DNA from 4 places in the Paenibacillus sp. S28 genome. Region 1 is predicted to be linked to each of the others. Evidence: riboswitches for the same ligand, from Rfam matches in the RefSeq annotation. Region 1 holds a riboswitch; each other region holds the start of a gene.
What was found. A riboswitch is a leader RNA that binds a small molecule or an ion and turns the genes downstream of it on or off. The one in region 1 is predicted to bind cyclic di-AMP.
Positions count from the first base shown of each region.

Region 2: it holds a riboswitch for cyclic di-AMP, as region 1 does, so the genes downstream of both, IAE55_RS32855 (C40 family peptidase) here and IAE55_RS10010 (alpha/beta fold hydrolase) in region 1, are expected to answer to the same signal.
Region 3: it holds a riboswitch for cyclic di-AMP, as region 1 does, so the genes downstream of both, IAE55_RS23010 (hypothetical protein) here and IAE55_RS10010 (alpha/beta fold hydrolase) in region 1, are expected to answer to the same signal.
Region 4: it holds a riboswitch for cyclic di-AMP, as region 1 does, so the genes downstream of both, IAE55_RS32930 (C40 family peptidase) here and IAE55_RS10010 (alpha/beta fold hydrolase) in region 1, are expected to answer to the same signal.

Region 1 is NZ_JACVTM010000003.1:305,935-309,290, forward strand. It holds gene IAE55_RS10005 (hypothetical protein) at 1-623, opposite strand, end outside; cyclic di-AMP (ydaO/yuaA leader) riboswitch at 1,108-1,295, shown strand; cyclic di-AMP (ydaO/yuaA leader) riboswitch at 1,383-1,547, shown strand; gene IAE55_RS10010 (alpha/beta fold hydrolase) at 1,731-2,546, shown strand; gene IAE55_RS10015 (SDR family NAD(P)-dependent oxidoreductase) at 2,709-3,356, opposite strand, start outside.
Region 2 is NZ_JACVTM010000029.1:34,948-38,303, reverse strand. It holds gene IAE55_RS32860 (YdhK family protein) at 233-769, shown strand; cyclic di-AMP (ydaO/yuaA leader) riboswitch at 1,250-1,381, shown strand; gene IAE55_RS32855 (C40 family peptidase) at 1,386-1,856, shown strand; gene IAE55_RS32850 (multicopper oxidase family protein) at 1,927-3,356, opposite strand, start outside.
Region 3 is NZ_JACVTM010000010.1:180,261-183,616, forward strand. It holds tRNA gene IAE55_RS23000 (tRNA-Leu) at 186-268, shown strand; gene IAE55_RS23005 (glutathione peroxidase) at 342-836, opposite strand; cyclic di-AMP (ydaO/yuaA leader) riboswitch at 1,147-1,357, shown strand; cyclic di-AMP (ydaO/yuaA leader) riboswitch at 1,480-1,652, shown strand; gene IAE55_RS23010 (hypothetical protein) at 1,790-2,179, shown strand; gene kdpF (K(+)-transporting ATPase subunit F) at 2,321-2,398, shown strand; gene kdpA (potassium-transporting ATPase subunit KdpA) at 2,468-3,356, shown strand, end outside.
Region 4 is NZ_JACVTM010000030.1:8,390-11,745, forward strand. It holds gene IAE55_RS32920 (hypothetical protein) at 1-399, shown strand, start outside; cyclic di-AMP (ydaO/yuaA leader) riboswitch at 673-810, shown strand; gene IAE55_RS32925 (C40 family peptidase) at 815-1,282, shown strand; cyclic di-AMP (ydaO/yuaA leader) riboswitch at 1,660-1,799, shown strand; gene IAE55_RS32930 (C40 family peptidase) at 1,803-2,294, shown strand; gene IAE55_RS32935 (GNAT family N-acetyltransferase) at 2,516-3,004, shown strand; gene IAE55_RS32940 (c-type cytochrome) at 3,170-3,356, shown strand, end outside.

The DNA of each region.
Region 1 (3,356 bases):
GGGTGGCGGTTCTTTGTGCTGGCGCCGAACAGGGACAGATATGCCGAGGAGCGGCGGATCAAGGCGCGGGTATCCGTCGGGAACTCCGGGCCGAGCAGCGGGAGGCGGTTGACGGGAGCGTTCGCCTGGACTTCCGTATCAAGGTCAGCCGTCAGGCCGGAGATCGCAAGCGACGTTCCTCCCCCGATCCGCAACGATGCTGCGGCTCCTTTGGCGTAAGCCGTACGATTCAGCTCGAGAAGGCCGGCATCAAGGGATCTTCCCATGTGTTCGGCTGTTGTGCGCGCGGTATGCTGCTCCAGGCGTGATCTGACATCAAGCAGCGCCATCAGCGCGAGCGGGTATTGATTGTGGTCCGGCTGCTTCAGAATGTGCATGGCCGTCGCGGTGATGGCCTCTTCCAGCGTCAGGCCGCAAATATAACGCAGGCAGCAGCCCCACCGTACCAGGTCGAAGGCTTGCTTGCCTGAGCACAGCAGGCCCTCGGCAAGCCCTTCCTCTCCCGAGTAAGGCAGCTTTACAATGCCGATCCGGCAGTTTTCCAGCCAGCCCAGGCTGTGGTGCTGGTACCTTGGAAGATCGATTTCAAACAGTTCGATGGTGGAGATCAAAGCCCGGTTCATCGTGACATCCTCCTTGACCGTGATTTCATGGATACTCCCTGCCGTCTTGTTCCGGATCGTCACGGCCAGTAGGGTTCCATACATGTGTCCGATTGGTAAACTATCCGAATCATACGTCCAAGGGATATCTTTGGCAAGAAGACGAGGCGGATTTTTTTAGATCAAAACCAGCATCTTTCCAGTGCAAAGTCCAAAATTCCGGTAAAAAGCCGCTTTTTTTCAGCCTAGCGGCTTCAGCCCTACTCCGGCATTATTTTCCGATCCAATGGGCGGGTTCAGCCATTTGAATGGCTTCCCGCCTTCAGTTATCCAGCAAAGCTAAGGAAAGCGGTAGGAAAGGCCGTAAAACAATGATTCCTACGGATTAGGACCCGTTTTCCCATCAGATCCCCAAATAAAGCAGGGAATCGTATCGTTTCCCTGCTTTACAGTTCGCCGTCCCAGGCGTATATTCATTTCATCATCCAATAGAGTAAGATTTGCGACTTGATGAACGCTGAATTTTCCGATGAAAAGCGGGGGAACCAATCGCAGTCCTCGTCCCACGGAGCTTTATGCTGGGGCTTGCGGCTTGCAGGGGTGAATCGGAGGCAGGATAACGCCTGTTTCCGTAGGGCTACTCTCACGGCCCGAATCCGTCAGCTAACCTCGTAAGCGTAGTTGAGAGCGGAGGAAACTGTGATTTGACGAATCAACACAGGGTATCTGCTCTGTGTTTTTCTGTGCGCTCATTTTGAAGGATGAAGCGTGTACATGGAATATGTCTATTCGCTGAATTTCCGCCGGAGGGCGGAAAGCGGGGGAACCGGTCGTGTCTGCAGCATCCGCTGCGGCCATATGGGGTGAATCTCGAAAGTGATGAGTAGGGCTACTCTTGGGCCCGAATCCGTCAGCTAACCACGCAAGCGTGTTAAGAGAGGCAGCTGTTATTCATGCAGATGGCAAGGCTTATTCGGCCTTGGAGTTGGAAGCATGGAAGAGTGTCCTCTTTCCGGTGCTTCTTTTTTGTTGTTTAAACAAGGAGAAGCATCGATTCCCAAGCGGGCGGCGCCCGCGATTTTGCACAAACAGAGAAAACAGGTTATTTGGGAGAGAGGAGAACATGAAGTGCCTCAGATACAAGTAAACGGAACCACGTTATATTACGAAATTCACGGCAGCGGCACGCCCATTGTGTTCATTCACGGGCATTTGTCGTCCCATCATATGTTTGAGCCCCAGGTCGAATATTTCAGCAAGCGGGCAAAGGTGATTGTGCTGGATCTCCGGGGTTACGGCAATTCGGGGAAGCTTGACGTGGAGGTCGGGCACATTATGGAAACCCAATGCAGCGATCTGTGCGAGCTGCTCAATAAGCTGCATATTACGCAGGCGACGCTTGTCGGCTGTTCCAGCGGAAGCGTGCTCGCCCAGACGTTTGCCGCCCTTCATCCGGACCGTATCAGCGCCCTGGTACTCGTAGACAGCTACTTCGCGGGATGCTTCGGGAAAAAGAACCATTTGCTGAATATTTGCGAGGCGTGCAGCTGGCTTTCTTATTATTTGCCTGCAGAGTTTTTCCTCCGGTCGCTGCGGGTGACGTATAACCGGTGGAGACCGGTCTACAGCATCCTCCGCAAGGAGCTGTACCACAAGCGGCCGACAGAGTCGATCAAGCAGCGCATGGAGCTGCTGCGTATGGAGATGCCCGCCAATTTGGCGCGGCTGCCGATGCCTGTACTGTGCGTCGCAGGCAGCCAAAGCGAGTGGTTCGTCAAGCAAATGCAGCGGGCGGCCACCCTTTTCCGGCATGTGCAGCTGGCGACGATCGAGGATGCGATGTATCCGACCCATTTGTGCCAGCCCCATGCATTCAACCGCATGCTGCTGAACTTTTTGATGGACCAGCATATTTACCGGACTCGGGAAGCCTATGGAGGATAGCCCGCGGTCATGGGATTTGCCTCCTGGAAAGAAAACCGCATCTTGAATCGCACTGGCCTTCACTCAAACGATCTACTCGCTGTATTAGGCAGCAAGTTAACCGCCCGATAAGAAGGCGGTTAACTGAGCTCTAGCGAGTATTCGTTTTTTCAATGAGACTGATTATATTAAAAAGGGAGGGATGAACCGTCCATCAATATCGGTGAACCCGTATTCCTGGGCAAGATCACCAGCCTGTAGTACCAGTCCGTTTTTCAGTTTCACTTCATCATCCCCAGCTAGGGCTGACACCGCTCGCCCTACGTAATACGGCGACTCCGTGTGTTTCAGAGCATCAACCTCCTTCCAATGAGCTTCATCTGTACCGAAGTTCCTTAATACCAGTTCTGTTCTCATCCAGCCAGGGGAGACCGCTACCACGGTTATTTCAGTGCTTTTGAGATCATGAGCTAATCCGAGCACTGAGCGGTTAATGGTATTCTTGGCGAGGTCGTAATAGAAAGTTCCTAAATACTTATCCTGATCCTGAAATGTGGTATGTACGATCAATCCAGAATCAGCTTCCAGCATAAGCGGAATCGCATAATGGTTTGTCGCTATTTGTGGGCGTACTCCATTCTGAAACATCGCATCCCACATGTTCAGCGGATATTCCCAGAATGGTTTGGATTGTAAATTCACTTCCAAGTCATGCAGTCCCCAGACGTTATTCACTAGGATATGGAGCCGTCCTTGTTCCTGTCGGATTCTCTCGATCAAAGCTTGTGTATCCTCATCACGGGTATGATCGCAACGACATGCGTACGCCTC
Region 2 (3,356 bases), on a different contig from region 1:
TTGATTGAGATATTAAAGTATATACCTGGTTACAATCATAGGATTGGACGGGCTTAAAATCTACATATTTTTGTCTGATAAATGGAATAGGTCTATTCTTTTCATTTAAGCTTGCAGCTAGATTTGAGAGTGGGTCGGGAAACCTTCACAAGTTCTTCATAAGTTTTGGGTAGAATGTTTGGGAACTGAGGATTCAATCCAAATAAAAATATGCAAAGGTGTGTGACAAACTGTGAAAAAAGTATTCATTTTTATTAGCCTTGCAGCAATCCTGGTGCTAAGTGCGTGTGGAAACAAGGATAATGCAAACAATAATACGAACATGGACATGGGCAGCATGAATCATTCTGGTTCTGGTGAGGTTCCTGCAGGGTTAAAAGAAGCTCAAAATCCCATATATAAAGTTGGAGATGAGGTTGTGATCCACACCAAGCATATGGAAGGCATGGATGGAGCCAAGGCTAAAGTGGTCGGTGCCTACGACACAGTGGCTTATGCTGTAACGTATACTCCAACCACTGGAGGTAAACCCGTCCCGAATCACAAGTGGATTATCCAGGAGGAAATAAAGGATGCGGGTAGTGAGCCCTTGCAACCTGGGACTAAGGTGACCATAGAGGCTGATCACATGGAAGGTATGAAGGGCGCAGAAGGCGCTATTGATTCTGCTGAAAAAACAACGGTGTATATGGTTGACTACACGCCAACTACAGGAGGAAACCCCGTTAAGAATCATCAATGGGTAGTCGAAAGTGAGCTTTCTAAATAGAGTATTTTTTAGCAAGTGAGTGATGTTGCGTGGCACAAGACGGTGAATTCCTTTCTCCTTTTGCACGTTATATGACGGATACTGTAAATATTGGACATGGGCAGCGTTATGACGTGTTATCGACAAGCTCAATGAAGATCATGGTTCGACTGTGTCCTGACGGTAAATACCTCTAACCGATCTGGCATTGCCAGATCGGTTTTTTTGTTTGGCGTCTATATGATTATTTGCCTTGGTTTTTCTGTTACTTGGATTAATTCTTTACAAAATTGTTATTTGTTCTTGCGTAAATGTTCCGTTACCAAGATAAGCACCTCGATATCGGGATATTGAAATCGACAAACTCCTACTCAGTTTCGTTGAAACTTCCATAAAATCCAACAAATATCAGTAAAAAAAGTTACGGTTAATGGGAATCTATCAATTAGGCATTGACAAAAAATCTAGTTATATACTACATTATGTAGGGTTACATTTTTTTAATCATTATTGCCGAATTTCTTGATACTGAAAACGGGGGAACCATTTTTGGGTGAAATATTCTCATTGAAGAATAGAGGGAACCTTCTACCGAACCCTTAGCTAACTCCGTAGGCATCGGAAGGAGAACTACATAGTGAAGAAAGTAATTTTGTCAATGTTAGGTGCGGCCATTGTTTTTTCAGCAAGTGCAACCAGTTCCTTTGCCAGTTCCGTTAAACTCGAAAGTGAGGTGGATAAGGTCGTAGGCACTCCTTATCAGTGGGGCGGCACATCAGTGGCTGGTTTTGACTGTTCCGGTTTTATTTTATACATATTCGATAAATTCAATTTAGATTTACCCCGCACATCTAAAACACAGGCTCAAGTCGGAACTCCAGTAGATCGTGAAAACCTTAGAGCAGGAGACCTGGTATTCTTTAATACGGACGGTACGGGAATATCTCACGCGGGTATTTATATCGGCAATAATGAGTTTGCACACTCTTCAAGCAGTAAAGGCGTTACCATTAGCAAATTATCGGATTCATATTATAAAAATCGGTATGTTACAGCACGCCGCGTCGTGAGTCAACAAAGTTACCTGAAACTGATCAGTGAAATTTGATCTAGTCGGGATAAGCCACCTAAATCAAAAATGAAAGCACCGGCTGAAGTCAGCCGGTGCGTTTTGTTGTTTATTCAGGGACGTTGTTCACATTGGGATCAGGCGTATAATTATTTTGATAATCATCATACATCACATCAGTTACCATACCAGCGGACGCGTGGTGCAAATCGTGGCAATGGAACATCCATTCACCGGGGTTGTCAGCTTCAAAGGCAACTTCATACGTTTCGCCAGGTTTGACGTTCAGCGTGTCTTTCATGATCGGAGATCCTTGAACTGTTTTGCCATTCTTGCTCAAGACTTGGAAGAAATGGCCGTGCAGGTGCATCGGGTGATCGTCCATTTTGGATTGATTTACAAAGGTCACCTTTACCTTATTTCCTCTATTTACTTTGATTGTATCCGTCTCCGGAAAAACCTTTCCATTGATCGTGTAAACCATTTCTCCATTTCTCATCTCGGTATTTAGATTCATCGTCACGTCTTCTTCAAAGCTTTGATCCAATGAAAATGCGGACGCAGACATGGTTCCGTACTTCTCCAGATCAAAATCGGGAAGTTCTTCGGAGGCATTGGAAGGGTCGGGCTTCGAATTGGAACCTTCGTATTGAATAATGGCTCTCATATTTTGTGCTCGATTATCCTTAGCATGTTCTTCAAGCAACCAGGTTCCGGGATGATCTGCGGTAAATTCAATATCATATCGTTCTCCGGGAGCAATCGAGACTAATTGATCCTTGATCACAGCCGGGTCATTCACGGGCTGCCCGTCGGATGAAACAACCTTAAAGGAATGACCGTGTAAATGCATCCGGTGAGTGATGTAGCCGGCGTTAATCAACCGAAGTTTTACTTTTTCACCCTCTTTAACGGTAAGCTTATCGATCGCATCACCTGTTTTTCCATTGATCGTATAAAGGTCATACATACTCATATCATGTCCTGCCATATTCATTCCACCGTTATCCATGTTCATATCTCCAGAACTCATCCATTCATCGAGCACAAGGGTGTAATCGCGGTCAGCGGTATCTTGGGGGTCTTCGACAACAAGAGAACCATACAAGCCTTTGTCCACTTGATTCACACTGTCTTGATGTGAATGGTACCAATAAGTTCCCGGTATGGTGGCTTTAAATTCATAGGTGAAGGTCTTTCCGGGTTCGACGGCATCTTGTGTGACTCCTGGAATTCCGTCCATATTGTTGGGAACCGGATAGCCGTGCCAATGGATGGAGACAGGCTGCTTAAGTTGATTTTTCAAGTTTATTTTGACCGTATCCCCAACCTTTACCCGGACTTGTGGACCGGGAACCGAGTTATTAAATGTCCATACGGGAATGGTTTTCCCCTTTTTCACTTCGAGATTACTTTCCTGTGCGGTTATGGTGAATTCTTTACCATTCACAACAGGTGTTGCTGTTGTCAATTTAACGGATGCAGCGGATTCACTGGAGTTGGAAGTAGAGTTTGAACCCATATTCATTTTTGAATGAT
Region 3 (3,356 bases), on a different contig from region 1:
ACTATTATTTGTAAGTTAATATTACATAAATATAATGATTTGTCAATGTTATGGCGACTTATTCAGTATATTCGTTGGTTTTTATGTTATATAATATTACATATATGATGTTCTAGTGCATTTCCCTTTACAATTCGGATGATTTTGTGTATAATAAAAAAGTTCGCTAAATGAACTTTGGATATGCGGTAGTGGTGGAATGGCAGACACGCTATCTTGAGGGGGTAGTGGGCGTACGCCCGTGGAGGTTCGAGTCCTCTCTACCGCATCTATGAACACAGAAAGAAGCTTCCTTGGAGAAATCCAGGGAAGCTTTTTTTGCTTTGTGGCATGTTGTGTCACTATTCGCTTTTTCGGGATGCAAGCAGCTTGCGGATGTCGTTTTCGATTTTGTCCGGTGTCGTTTTGGGCGCGTAACGCTTGATGACCCTGCCCTTGGAATCGACCAGGAACTTGGTAAAGTTCCACTTGACCGCTTTTGATCCGAGCACGCCCGGCGCTTCCCGGGTAAGATATTGAAACAGTGGATGGGCGTTGCTGCCCTTGACGTCGATCTTCTCAAACATCGGGAACGTGACCCCGTAATTCATCTGGCAGAATTCGCCGATCTCCTCGCTGGTACCTGGCTCCTGATTGGCAAACTGGTTGCTCGGAAAACCGAGAATTTGAAAATGATGGTCGCGGAACTCGTCGTACAGCTCCTGCAGCCCGCGAAACTGCGGCGTAAATCCGCATTTGCTGGCCGTGTTCACGATCAGCAGCACGTCACCTTCATATTCCTTTAACGATACCTCTTTGCCGCGCAGCGTGTTCACTTGAAAATCGTAGACGCTCACTGCCATCCTCCTCCTTTTGTGCTGCTATGAATCATCATCCAGCCGAAGCATTTACCAAGCGCACAATTTAATTTTAAACGATTGAACTGTAATGTCAATGCGGATATTCCTGCGAGCCAGTGTCCCTGAATGACCTGGTTTTCATAAATGCGCCAAATCGGGAGCATGGAAGAGGTAGAAGTCAAAAAGCCAAAATGTAAGCGCTAATAAGGTCCTGAATGTTCCAAAATTCGCGGTTCATGATTTTTAGACTGCCTTTACAGCTTGGAAGGAGCGGGTGTATGATTCAGAGCGTATTCAATACAGTTTCCATTACTAATCGCTGAGTTTCCGCAAAAAAGCGCGGAAATCGGGGGAACCAAACGCGTGCCATGGAGCAGCGAACCGGTGTGAGAGTCGGGGGTCTGCTGCCAGCCGCAGGGGTGAATCCCGGCTACGGATGCCATGGATCCGGCCGGGTAGAGCGACTCTCACCGCTCGAATCCGTCAGCTAACCTCGTAAGCGCCGTTTGAGAGAGGAATGATGAAACTTGCGACCCGAATAAACTTTCGGATCACAGGGGGATCAGCTGGCCTCTGTGTTTTTTTTACCCTTTTTTAGCTTACTGGAACAAAAGAGAGCATTCATCACAATCACATACACTTATCAATAACGCTTAATTCCGGCCGGAAACGGCCGGGAGCGGGGGAACCACAGCGGCCGCCTGGAACGGAAGCCGCCGGGGTGAATCTTTCCGGTACGGTAAGTACCGGAAGGTAGGGCGACTCTCACGCCCGAATCCGACAGCTAACCTCGTCAGCGTAACGGGAGAGGCAGCACTTGTCGTGCGCATGTTGAATATAGGACGATCCTATTTATATTCGTCCACATTCAAGAAGCCGCGGGAAAGGTCCTTCTTTCCCTGCGGCTTCTTTTGCGTATTCGCGGCTGCCGCACAGGAGGAGCCTTTGAAATGGACAACGTCGTCATTGTGACCGCGCCGAACGAGGCGGGACGCAATTTTATCAAGCTGCTGATGTATTGGAAGAGGCCCTTTGCCGTTCTGACCAACAGTGCCCGGGAGGAACGCCTCTTGAGAAAAATGGGGGTGCAGCGGATCATCCGGCTGAATACGAATCACGCGGAGGATTGGGTGGTTCCCGAAATAGAGGTCGGCAAAATCTTTCTGTTTGAAAGCAGCCTCAACCTGACCTGCCGCTATTTGCAAATCTGCCGTCCCTGGACGTCGGAACCGGTATATGTCATTACGCAGAGGGGCAGCTCACCCGGCATTTACCGGGGGCTTGGTGCAGATCACATCATTTATACCTTAAACGGCGAAGTCGGATTTTTACTGAAATAAAGATGATTCTAACCATGCAAAGGAGAGACCGGAAACGATGATGGATGTATATATGATACTTGCACTCGCTGCCACTTATGGCGTGTTCTTGTTATTTCTTCATTGGTGCGGCCGAGTGGTGGAAGAAGGGGGCAAAGACCAATGATTGTCGTTGGAGCATTCGCCGTGCTTGTCTTTATCTATTTGGTTTACGCCTTGATCCATCCGGAAAAATTTTGACCGGTATTTTAAATCTGTAAGCCTCAAGGGGCCAAAGCAGAACATGCTCGTAAGAGGGGGAAGCCAACCTTGGATATTTTGCAAATTTGTATCGTGATTTTCGTTCTCCTGCTGCTCGTGAAGCCGGTAGGCACTTACGTATATCATATGTTTTCCAATGAACCGAATCGGACGGACCGGATCTTTGGCGGCGTGGAAAGAGTTCTATACCGGATCATCGGGCTGAAGCAGCGGGGCAGCATGAATTGGAAAAAGTACGCGCTCAGCATGATCGCAACCAATATCTTTCTGGTAGCGATCAGCTATATATTGCTCCGAACGATGGGCGCCCTTCCGGGCAACCCGAGCGGCATCGGCAATATGGAGGCGAGTCTGTCCTTCAACACGGTCATCAGCTTTATGACGAACACGAACCTCCAGCATTACAGCGGAGAGAGCGGCATGTCTTATTTTGGCCAAATGATCGTCATCACGATGATGATGTTTACCTCGGCAGCCTCGGGCCTGGCTATCGCGATTGCTTTTATGCGCGGCATCACCCGCAGGGGTGAGGGGCTCGGGAACTTCTTCGAGGACTTTATCAAGGCGCATGTCCGCCTGTTCGTGCCGCTCGCCCTCATCGTGACCCTGGTGCTGGTCGGGCTCAAAGTGCCGCAGACGCTGGAGCCGCTGCGGGCCGTGCAAACGTTGGGAGGCGGCGTGCAGCAGATTCCGCTGGGTCCTGTAGCCTCGCTGGAATCGATCAAGCACCTCGGAACAAACGGGGGAGGTTTCTTCGGCGTCAACTCGGCCCATCCGTTCGAGAACCCGAGCCCGCTGACCAACGTGATCGAAATTCTCAGCATGTGGACGATTTCAGCGTCGCTGCCTTACACGTTCGGACGGTTCGCCCGGAACAAGAAGCAGGGCTGGATGATTTTCAGCGTCATGATGACGCTGTTCGTAGCGTTCCTGTGCC
Region 4 (3,356 bases), on a different contig from region 1:
ATGTATCCAATCCTGCTCAGCGCGATCCAAAACCATGCCCAGCTGCTTCACTGCATCCCGTACATTGCAGTCTGGCTTCTGTACTGCTACATCGTCCATCAGATGATTCTGTTCATGCAGTTTGGCAAAACCGGTGGAACCAGCATGTTCTCCTCGCTCTGGATCTGCCTGCGAAGCGCGCTGCCGGTCATCGGTATATCCGTTCTGCTGGGCGCGGTCAGCCTGCTCTTGTATGGCATTACCAGCAGCGTCTCTCTGATCTGGGCAGGGCTTGCCACCCTGATTATCCAACAGGGCTATCATATGGTCAGCTGTATCTTTAAATTATGGAATATCTCCTCCCAATATGATTTGTGGCATCAGCAAATGAACCGTACGAAAAAAAATATTTCGGAATAGTTAAAATTTTGTCATCACTTTAATCCGCTGATAAAAGAAGAACCCCGTCTCTTTCTGTTGAAAAGAGGCGGGGTTTTTGTTGTAAAATGATTGTTAACCATTTGCCAAAGTATAAATCCTCTGTTAAAATAATCCGAGTACGAACTTAGTAACAACTTTGTAATCTTTGCTGTAACGATTTTGACTTTGCTGTAACTGATTTCATCATTTGTCCGTTCATTTGATTGGTATGTACGATTATAGGTAACTTGTCAGCATGTCCATTTCCGGTGCAATCATCACGAGCCGAATTCCCGGGCACCAGGAAGCGGGGGATCCAATTTTGGGTGAATTGATCTCGCTACAGAGGGATCATAGGGGACCTTCTACCGAATCCTTAAGCTAACCTCGCAGGCATTGGAAGGGGTTTATTTTTTTGAAGAAGAAGTTGGCAGCCGCAGCGCTGGGCCTTACACTTGCGTTCTCCATGGGCACCGGCAGCGTATTTGCGGATTCATCTCTGAATCACATCGTTAACAACACGATCGGCGTTTCTTACAAAACCGGCGGAACAACTACGAACGGCTTCGATTGCTCCGGTTTTACCCGTTACGTGTACCAAAAGCTGGGGTTAACCCTCCCGCGTGTATCGGCTGCGCAATATAAAACAGGTACCGCTGTTTCCAAAAGCCAGCTGAGAGCAGGAGACCTTGTTTTCTTTAACACCCTAGGCGCAGGCGTTTCCCATGTCGGCATTTACATCGGCAACGGAAAATTCGCGCACGCGTCCTCTTCGAAAGGCGTTACCATTAGCAAACTGAGCCAAAGCTACTACGCCAACCGCTACGTTGGCGCCAAACGGGTCATGAGTACGGCCAAATACCAAGCTGCGGTTTACAATTGATTATCTCTCGAAAACAATGCATATCCAGAACAACCCGCGCCGCTGATTTTTGCCGAAATCGCCCCGCGGGTTTGTTGTTACTTATTAGACGTACGAACCACCGAAAAGGTAACAGCATTTCAAAAAAATTTTTTAAACGAGTAAATCCACGATTTTCTCCTGTTTTTTCCACCCTTGTCATTTCTTTTACCCACTCGTCCAACAAATAAACATCATTTCCTATAATTTTTCCTACAAATCTTCTTTTTCTGTTAGAAACAATTGCCAAAGTCCGATTCCTTTGTTACAATAGTCCCAGCGATAGTAACAACTTTGTAATCTTTACCTGACACAAAGTTGCGAACGAATAAGAAGTAACAGGGAATTATACATAGTGTAAAAAGTTCATGCCGAATTTCCTCACACTAAGGAAAGCGGGGGAACCAGTTATGGGTGAATTGATCTTGCTTCAGAGGGATCATAGGGGGCCTTCTACCGAATCCTTAAGCTAACCTCGCAGGCGCCGGAAGGGGTATTTTACTTGAAGAAGAAACTTGCAGCAGCAGTCATGAGTTTCGCCATCGTGCTCACGGTCGGCACAGGAAGCGCTTTCGCGGATTCCAAGATGGATAAAGTGATCGACAGTGCGATCGGAACCAAGTACAGAACGGGCGGAACCACAACAAGCGGATTTGACTGCTCGGGATTTACAATGTACGTATTTGATCAATTGGGCATCGATCTGCCCCATCAGTCTGGATCCCAGTTCAGCATGGGTTCGGCCGTATCCCGCAGTGATCTGAGAGCAGGCGACTTGGTATTCTTTAATACATCGGGAGCCGGAGTATCCCATGTCGGAATTTACGTCGGCGACGGAAAATTCGCACATGCCTCCACTTCTCGCGGTGTGATCATCAGCTCTCTGAGCGACAGCTACTACGTCAACCGCTACGTTGGCGCCAAACGAATCATGAGTACGGATAAATACAAAACCGCCGCCGTCGATTCCGAGGACGTAGATGACGTCCAGTAATGCAGGTAAAGCAAGGGTACGAGATCCCGTAGAATGAGATTTTTGCCGAAATCTCCTTTTGCGGGATTTTTTGCGGACAGAAATGGGTAACCCTTCCATTCCCGCCCGCTACTCCTCATTTACCCCTATATTCCGGAATTAAACAGATATCTGCGGCAATCCGGAATATTTTTTCTCTAATGTTCAAATCCTACAGGGAGGTCTGGAAGGGAGATCTGCACATGAACCTCCAACATGAGAGCTTCATGATCGTTCCCATGACCCGGGAGCATGCTGAGACCGTCTGCGGTTGGGCGTACGAACCTCCATACGATTTATACGGCTGGCTGCCGTGGGATCAGATGGAGGCGCTTGGCGTCGAATTTGGTGATCCTGAGGTGAGGCAAAGCCAGTATGTGTCCGTCCTGGATGCTGAACATACCTTGTGCGGGTTCGCGCAGTTCTTTCCCTTGGCAGGCGTGACCCGGCTTGGTGTTGGCATGCGGCCTGATTTATGCGGCCAGGGGCTGGGTAAGAGCTTTATGCAGGCTGTGGTCGGCGCAGCCCGGGAAAAACGGCCTGGGGACGAAATCGACCTTGAAGTGCACACATGGAATAAGCGGGCCATCCGGGCTTACGGGAAGTCGGGGTTTGTTATCGCTGATACCTACCCCAAGCTGACCCCTGAAGGTGAACAGCTGTTTCACTGTATGGTCTATGAAGGGATCTAACTTTGAAAATTCCATCATCATAAAAATGGTACAAATTTGTGTATTTTTGGTGGCCCCAAGTTTGGATTCGTTTGCTTTTTTGACACAAACTATTTGATGTGATGGCTTGTTCCGTTATAATGAAGGAATGAAGAATGACAGTTTACATAGAAAGGACGAAAACGGATGCAAAAATGGATCATGAGCGGTGTATTAACGATCGCAGTGGTTATGGCAATTGTGCTCATGTTTACGCTTCCAGGCAAAGAGCAGGTGGCGGAAGAAGAGAAGCCGACCATGCCGGAAGTTACGATGGACGCCGCAGCGGCCGAATCTACGATTAAAGCACAGGGCTGCATTAGCTGTCACGGGG